Selenomonas sputigena: one gene and its partner. The protein of the gene in region 1 interacts with the protein of each later gene in a pairwise test. Links are inferred from orthologs where the notes say so. Each region holds a gene or a part of one and is shown on either strand. Other genes may lie near its edges.

Region 1 (3,718 bases):
AGAAACGACGACAAGATCGATATAGTCCCATCCGCCGTCCGCACGAACATCAAAAAAATCCTATGTAGTGTTTCGACAAACAATTTCCATTTCCTGTATAGATGCTCCTGCACTGCCAGCAGCAAAGCGTCAAAAAAACCGCCTCACCGTACAACGGCGGGCGGTTCTTTCCCATTTTCTTCAATCCCCAAGCGGCGTGTTGACGATCTTCTTGCGCTCGCGCCAGTCGGGGCAGAACTTGTCCATGAGGCTCTTGAAATGCGCGTTGTGGTAGCGCTCCCAGAGATGCGTAAGCTCGTGGATGATGACGTATTCTAGGCAGGCGGACGGATATTTGGCGAGCTGCAGATTCAACCAGATGCGGCGCGCACGGATGTTGCAGGTGCCCCACTTCGTCTTCATGTTCTTGATGCGCCATTCGGCGGCGCTCTTGCCGACGATCGTCTCAGCTCGCGCCAAGAGCGGCGGCACGGCTCGCGCGAGTTCGCGGCGATACCATTCGTTCAGCAGAGCTTCACGCTCGGCGGGGCTGCTCTCGGCCTCCTGCGCCTTGAGGCTCAGGATGAGTCGGCTGCCGTCTCGCAGGACGATGTTGCAGCCACGTCCGAACTTCACGGTGAGCCAAAGGGGCTCGCCCCAGACAAAGAAGCGCTCGCCGCTTAGAAAGCGGCGAGCGCTTGGCAGAGGTTTCGCGGCGATCTTCGCCTGCTTTTCCTCGATCCATGCCATATGCTTGGCGACGAAGCGTGCGAGCTCTTCGAGCGTCGCTCGCTTCGGTGCGCTCAGGCGCACCGTGCCTGCGGGCGGCACGACGCGCAAATAGATGTTCTTGATGGACTTTCGTTCAAGCTCGACGGGGATTCCCGCGAGCGCCAGAGATATGACGGGGTTTCCCATATCAGTTGTTCTTCTGCTCCATCACGGCGAACGATGCTGCCTTGTCGCCCTCGCCGAGGCGCACGACCTTGACGCCCTGCGTGTTGCGGCTGATGACGGAAATCTCGTCGACCTTCGTGCGGATGACGATGCCGTCCGTCGTGATGAGGATCAGCTCCTGTCCCGGACGCACAACCTTGAGGCCGATGACCGCGCCCGTCTTTTCCGTGACCTTCATGTTGATGAGGCCCTTGCCGCCGCGCGTCTGCAGACGATATTCGCTCGTCGCCGTGCGCTTGCCGTAGCCTTCCGCCGTGATCGTCAGAACCTCGGCATTGCGCGCGAGGTTGTCCATGCCGACGACCACGTCGCCCGCCTTCAGGTTGATGCCCTTGACGCCGCGCGCCGTGCGTCCCATCGAGCGCACATCGTCTTCGGCGAAGGCGACCGCCATGCCGCCCGCCGTACCGAGTATCACATGCTTTTCGCCGTCCGTGAACTTGACGCCGATGAGATCGTCATCCTCGTCGAGGTTGATCGCGTTGAGTCCGCCTCTGCGGATCGACTGGAACTCGGAGAGGCTCGTCTTCTTCACGATGCCCTTCTTCGTCGCCATGAAGAGGTAGCGCTCGGGCAGGAACTCCTTGACCTGGATGACCGCCGTGATCTTCTCCTCGCTCTCAAGCTGCAGCAGGTTGATGATCGCCGTGCCCTTCGCCTGGCGGCTCGCCTCGTTGATCTCGTACGCCTTGAGACAGTAGACGCGCCCGCGGTTCGTAAAGAAGAGGATCGTGTGATGCGTCGTCGTGACGAGGATATTTTCGACGAAGTCGGCTTCCTTCGTGCCCATGCCCGTCACGCCGACGCCGCCGCGCTTCTGGCGGCGATACGTGTCGAGCGGCATGCGCTTTATGTAGTTGTTGTGCGTGAGCGTGATGACGACGTCTTCCTGCGCGATGAGGTCTTCGACGTTGATCTCGGATGTGTCGATCGTGATTTCCGTGCGGCGCTCGTCGCCGTACTTCTCGCGCACGGCAAGAAGCTCGTCCTTGATGATTTTGTCGATCTTTCCCTCGTCGGCGAGAACGGATTTGAGCCAGTCGATCATCTTCAAGACCTCTTGGTACTCTTCCTCGATCTTCTCGCGTTCCAGACCCGTCAGGCGCTGCAGACGAAGGTCGAGAATCGCCTGCGCCTGCTTCTCGCTGAGCTTGAAGCCTTCCATCAGGCGCTCACGCGCGATGTCCGCCGTGCGGCTCTCGCGGATCGTCGTGATGACGGCGTCGAGATGATCGAGCGCGATGGTCAAGCCTTCGAGGATATGGGCGCGCGCCTCGGCTTTCGTCAATTCGTACTTCGTGCGCCGCGTGATAACATCCTGCTGATGCTTGATGTAGTAGTGCAGCACCTCTTTGAGTGTGAGCACGCGCGGACTGCCGTCGACGAGCGCGAGCATGATGACGCCGAAACTGTCCTGCAGCTGCGTGTGCTTGTAGAGCTGATTCAAGATGACGTTGGCGTTCGCGTCGCGGCGCACGTCGATGACGATGCGCATGCCGCTGCGGTCGGACTCGTCGTTCAAGGCCGTGATGCCCTCGATCGCCTTGTCGCGCACGAGCTCGGCGATCTTCTCGACGAGGCGTGCCTTGTTCACCTGATAGGGCAGCTCCGTCACGATGATGCGCGAGCGGCCGCTCGACGTCGTCTCGATGTGCACGCGCGCGCGAAGCTTGACGACGCCGCGCCCCGTCGTATATGCCTGACGTATGCCCTCCGTGCCGAGAATCAGTCCCGCCGTCGGGAAATCCGGCCCCTTGATGACCGTCATAAGCTCCTCAACGGTAGCATCGGGGCGGTCGATGAGCATCAACGTGCCGTCAATGACCTCGCGCATATTGTGCGGCGGGATGTTCGTCGCCATGCCGACAGCAATGCCCGCCGTACCATTCGTGAGAAGCTGCGGGAACTTCGCGGGCAGCACGGTCGGCTCCTTCAAGGACTCATCGTAGTTCGGCGCAAAATCCACCGTCTCCTTGTCGATGTCCTGCAGCATGAGCTCCGCAACCTTCGACATGCGCACCTCGGTGTAGCGCATCGCTGCTGCCGGATCGCCGTCGACCGAGCCGAAGTTGCCGTGACCGTCGGCGAGCATGTAGCGCATGGAAAAGTCCTGCGCCATGCGCACGATCGCATCGTAGACGGAAGTATCACCATGCGGGTGGTACTTACCGAGAACTTCGCCGACGATGCGCGCCGACTTCTTGTACGGCTTGCCCGACCCCATGCCCGCTTCCTGCATCGCATAGAGGATGCGGCGATGCACGGGCTTCAGACCGTCGCGCACGTCCGGCAGGGCGCGGGCGACGATGACGCTCATGGCGTAGTCGATATAGGAATTCTTCATCTCACTTGCGAGATTTACAGGAACGATCTTCCCCTCGCCAAAATCCACACTCTCACCCCAAAAATATAGTCGAGAACAGTATCTAACCTTAGTAGTATAGCATTTTTTGCAGAAAAAGTCCATGCGGCGAAAGGCGGGGTTGGCGCACATCACTTTCGTACAGTCGTTATCCTATATGCCATCGCAAATATAGCTGAAAGCCGATGCATGGAGACTCTTGCTCCACGCATCGGCTTTCGCTCTATATTGTCTCAGACTCTGCTCAAAGCCTGAACTTCGCTACTCCCTGCTGCAGCTGCTGCGCGAGATCTGCGAGCGTATGACTCGCGGCTGCGATCTCTTCGGCGGACGCCGCCTGCTCCTCGGAGACGGCGGACACGTCCGTCGCCTTCTGCTGCACGGCATGGGACAGGTCGCTTACCTTCTGCACCGTATCGA
Region 2 (4,644 bases), 310 kb from region 1 along the record:
AGCGTTCGATCCCGTGATATAGATATCCACTTTTTCCTTGATGAAGAGACTGTCCACGGCCTTTTCAAACTGCGGCACATGTTGTATCTCATCGAGAAAGACGTAATTCCACTTTCCCGGCACGAGCCTTTCGCATACATAGCGGTACAGAGCATGATACTCTTGCAGGTCTTCAAATTCCAGATTCTCGAAGTTGATGACATGAATCTGCTCTTCTGTCACGCCGTCTTGCAGCAAATGATGCTGGTAGAGGGAAAACAACGTGGATTTACCGCAGCGGCGCACGCCCGATACCACCTTGATGATCGGACGCTCACGATTGCGCTGCAGGAAATCCATATAAGATGCACGCTCGATCAGTTTCATGATATTCTCCTTGTGATAATAAAAAATGGAATCTATTCCTTCTTCATCATTATATCATGATTTCAAAGGAATGGATTCCATTTTTTTCTATACACTCTTAAATATCAAGATTTCTCACGTGCTTGGCGTGCTCTTCGATGAACTGGCGGCGCGGCTCCACCTTGTCGCCCATGAGGATCGTGAAAAGCTCGTCAGCTTCTTCAGCGTCCTCCATGCGCACTTGGAGCATCGTCCTGCCTTCGGGATCCATCGTCGTTTCCCAAAGCTGCTCGGGATTCATCTCGCCGAGGCCCTTGTAGCGCTGCACGGTCGCGTTGTCCCTGCCGACTTCGTTGAGCTTCTGCGCCAGCTCGTCGTCGCTGTAGGTGTACCAGTGCTTCTTGCCCTTGCGAATCTGGTAGAGCGGCGGCTGCGCTATGTAGACGTGGCCGCGCTCAATGAGCGGCTTCATGTAGCGGTAGAAGAAGGTCAGGAGGAGCGTGCGGATATGCGAACCGTCGACGTCGGCATCGGTCATGATGATGATCTTGCCGTAGCGGCGCTTCGCGATGTCAAAGTCGTCGCTGATGCCCGTGCCGAACGCCGTGATCATCGTGCGGATCTCGGCATTGGCGAAGATCTTGTCAAGACGCGCCTTCTCGACGTTCAGGATCTTGCCGCGCAAGGGCAGGATTGCCTGGAAGCGGCGGTCACGCCCCTGCTTCGCCGAGCCGCCAGCGCTGTCGCCCTCGACGAGGTAGATTTCCGCCTGCTCGGGATCTTTGATCGAGCAGTCCGCGAGCTTTCCGGGCAGGCTCGACACTTCGAGCGCATTCTTGCGCCGTGTCAGCTCACGCGCCTTTCGCGCGGCTTCCCTCGCGCGAGACGCCATGATCGCCTTCTCGATGACCTTCTTCGTGATGGCGGGATTTTCCTCGAAATACTCGGTCAGTCCCTCGGTCACGATGGAATCGACAATGCCGCGCACCTCGGAATTGCCGAGCTTCGTCTTCGTCTGCCCCTCGAACTGCGGCTCATGTATCTTGAGACTGATAACGCAGGTCAAGCCTTCTCTGACGTCCTCACCCGAGAGATTGCCGTCCTTGTCCTTCAATATCCCCTGCTTTCGCGCGAAGTCGTTCGCTGCCCGCGTCAGAGCGATCTTGAAGCCCGCGAGATGTGTGCCGCCTTCCTCGGTGTTGATATTGTTGACAAAGCTGTAGATATTCTCCATGTAGCTGTCGTTGTACTGCATGGCGATTTCCACAACGGTATCATCCTTGATACCATTGAAGTAGATCGGCGTCGGATGAATGACTTCTTTCTTGCGGTTCAGATGCTCAACGAAGGAGCGAATGCCGCCCTCATAGAAGTACGACTCCTCGCGCCCCTCGCCGCGCTTGTCCATGAGACGGATCGTGATGCCCTGATTCAGAAAAGCCAGCTCCCGCAGACGATGCTTCAAGGTGTCAAAGCTGTACTGTGTCACCGTGAAGATCTCAGGGTCGGGGACGAAGTGAACCTTCGTTCCCGTCTTTTCCGTCTCGCCGATGACCGTCAAAGGAGCGGCTGTCACGCCCTGCTCGAAACGTATGCTGTGGATCTTGCCGTCGCGCTTGACTTCGACGTCCATCGACGTGGAGAGCGCATTGACGACGGAGACGCCGACACCGTGCAGACCGCCCGACACCTTGTATCCTTCGCCGCCGAACTTGCCGCCCGCGTGCAGGACGGTCAGGACGACCTCGACCGCAGGCTTGCCGCTCTCGTGCATGTCAACGGGGATGCCTCGCCCATTGTCGACAACGGTGATGCTGTTGTCCTTTTCGATCGTCACGTCAATATGGTCGCAATAGCCGGCCAGAGCCTCATCGATCGAGTTGTCGACCACCTCGTAGACGAGATGATGCAAGCCGCGCTCCGACGTGCTGCCGATGTACATGCCCGGGCGCTTTCTTACGGCTTCCAAGCCTTCCAAAATCTGAATCTGATTGGCGCCGTAGTCGCCGTCAACCGCCGTGACGTCAGCGCTGTCCATATCCTTGTGGATTTCGACGTTTTCCAAATCAAGGTCATCGTCGCGCACTTCCTCGGCAAACTTCGCCGCTTGTTCTTCGCGCAGCTTCTCCTCGGCCGCATCCTGCTCGGCGCGGTCGAGTGCTTTTTGGAGCGCATCCTTCTCTTTTTCCATCTCTATATTGTCCCTCCATCATTCCTCAAAACATCTATGCCTGCACTGCAAAATCATGCAGGTTCACTCCATAAGCGGGCGATTGTATGCGCCTTTTCAAAGACTGCGCGGAAATCACCGAGAAATAAAGCCCTTCATCCGTAACGATGACGGAACGCGGCTCTTTTCTCATCGCGGCACCCTTTGCAATATCCTTCTTACAGAGAGAATTTCCGGACGCCTCTCGATATATCTCTATGTCAAGAATCGCCAATATGCTGGAAACGGCAACCAAGCTGTCATCGCCTAGGTGCAGATACATGGAATCCCTCCCCGCTCTTCGCTCCCCTTTTTGCCGTCTTTTTCATGACCTCCGAACGCTTGGGGAAGGGACGGAACACCGTTCCTTCTGCCATCTCGCGGCGAAGATCGTAAAGCGTGCGGCGCACGATGTCTTCCGTGAGCTGCTCCGGCCGCAGCGAGCGGTAGAGCATGACGAGCGTCTTCGCCTCCAGACTCTCCCAATCGCCGAATTCGATGCGGCGGGCGAGCTCCTGCACGAGACGCGTACGCTCGGAAGCGACCATGGCGGGCGTGCAGCGAAGATGATCTTTGATATCTGCATAGCGCGCCCACGGAAGATCGAGCAAATGGCGGCGGATCGAGCGTCGTCTTTCGCGCCGCTCCCTGCAGGTGCAGGAAGGGCACATCCCTTCGCCGGAAAACAGCTTGCCGCATTGAGGACAAGGCTTCTCACCGAGCACACGCAGCGCTTTCTCACGCTTCTTTCGCCTCAGAGAAATATGACGAAGTTTCCTTCGCAGACGTTCCTCGCCGACGAGAGAAACGCTTTTTTCGCACGCTTCCTGCTCCTCCTTGGTCAATGTAATCTCCCGCAGAGCCTTTCGGTATGCTTCCTGCTCGTCGGCTTCTTCTGCCTGCACACGCCCCGAAGCCTGAAAGAGGGCGACGTCGTCTTTTTTCCAGGAAAAGGCGAGTTCCTTCACCATCTCGAAACCTGCGAAGGTATTGAAGCGCGCGAGTATCGTCATCTGCATGAGCGTGATCTCGTTGCGCCAGGCGGGCACAGAGGCATGGAGCAGGAGCTTTTCGCCTTCGATGCCAATCGGCTGGACGTGCGCGGCGATGCCTTCACCGACGATTTCCGGCCAACGCGCGAGGACGAAGCGCTCCTGATAGGTGCGCTCGATCTTCTTGCCCAGCGCATGGATGCTTTTTGGTATCACCTGATTGATTTTTTCCATGCCGGGATTGCGGCGATAGGAGCGTTTCATGGTCTGCCTTTCCCAAAAGTAAGGATTTTTTCTGATACCATATGGAAATATATTCTATACAATATCAAAAAAATATCTTTCCTGCTCGCACATGGAAGATATTTCCCATAAATTTTTCCGGCAGATATGCGGCATCCGTCGCCGTGAGCAAGGTCTGTATATGCTCTCTGCCGATGAAGTCCAGGAGTTTCTCCCTGCGCGTGCCATCCAGCTCGCTCATGACGTCATCGAGCAGAAGCACTGGATATTCTCCCGTCTCTGAGCGAAGAAACTCCAATTCGGAAAGCTTCAGGGCGAGGACGCCCGTGCGCTGCTGCCCCTGCGAACCGAAAGAGCGAAGGTTGACGCCGTTCACTTCAAGCCGGATATCATCCCTCTGCGGGCCGACGCTCGTCGAGCCGCGCAGAATGTCAAGATCCAAGGACTCCTCCAACTTCTTATTATACCATGGAACAAGCTCCTCTGTCACGCAAGGCGGCTCTTCCTCTGCACCGCAAAGCTCATATGAAAGGGAAAGATTCTCTTTCCCTGCAGAAATACGCCTTTGCATGAGGTTTGCCAGCATGTTGAGCTTTTTGACGGCGAGAAAACGCTTCTCGACGATATGCGCGGCACTTTTGGCAAGCTGCTCATCCCAGAGGGAAAGCATTTCCTTTCCCGCACGGCGCTCCCGAATCTTCTTCAACAGGCTGTTCCTTTGCGTGAGAATCCGCGTATACTGCATCAGTTCATGGCCGTAGGCGGGGCTTGCCTGGGAGATTTCCCCGTCGAGGAAGCGTCTTCTCTCAGCGGGCGCCCCCTTGATCAGAAAGAGATCCTCGGGGGAGAAGAGGA

The links.
Region 2: the proteins of gyrA (region 1) and gyrB interact in binary tests that used the Escherichia coli proteins (3 or more experiments, as listed by UniProt). The link is inferred for Selenomonas sputigena from one-to-one orthologs.

The regions. Positions count from the first base shown.
Region 1 is NZ_CP110383.1:2,575,970-2,579,687, reverse strand. The notes cover bases 614-3,647. They hold gyrA (DNA gyrase subunit A), read right to left. Parts: upstream 3,329-3,647; coding sequence 899-3,328; downstream 614-898. Other genes in these bases: OL236_RS12250 (M48 family metallopeptidase), read right to left, coding at 614-897. Outside these bases: more of OL236_RS12250, read right to left, coding at 181-613. UniProt on the Escherichia coli protein: A type II topoisomerase that negatively supercoils closed circular double-stranded (ds) DNA in an ATP-dependent manner to maintain chromosomes in an underwound state.
Region 2 is NZ_CP110383.1:2,264,969-2,269,612, reverse strand. What follows is about bases 1-2,928. They hold gyrB (DNA topoisomerase (ATP-hydrolyzing) subunit B), read right to left. Parts: upstream 2,537-2,928; coding sequence 464-2,536; downstream 1-463. Other genes in these bases: OL236_RS10900 (DUF721 domain-containing protein), read right to left, coding at 2,815-2,928; remB (extracellular matrix regulator RemB), read right to left, coding at 2,571-2,837; OL236_RS10915 (ATP-binding protein), read right to left, coding at 1-366. Outside these bases: more of OL236_RS10900, read right to left, coding at 2,929-3,810; DNA replication/repair protein RecF, read right to left, coding at 3,875-4,644. UniProt on the Escherichia coli protein: DNA gyrase negatively supercoils closed circular double-stranded DNA in an ATP-dependent manner to maintain chromosomes in an underwound state.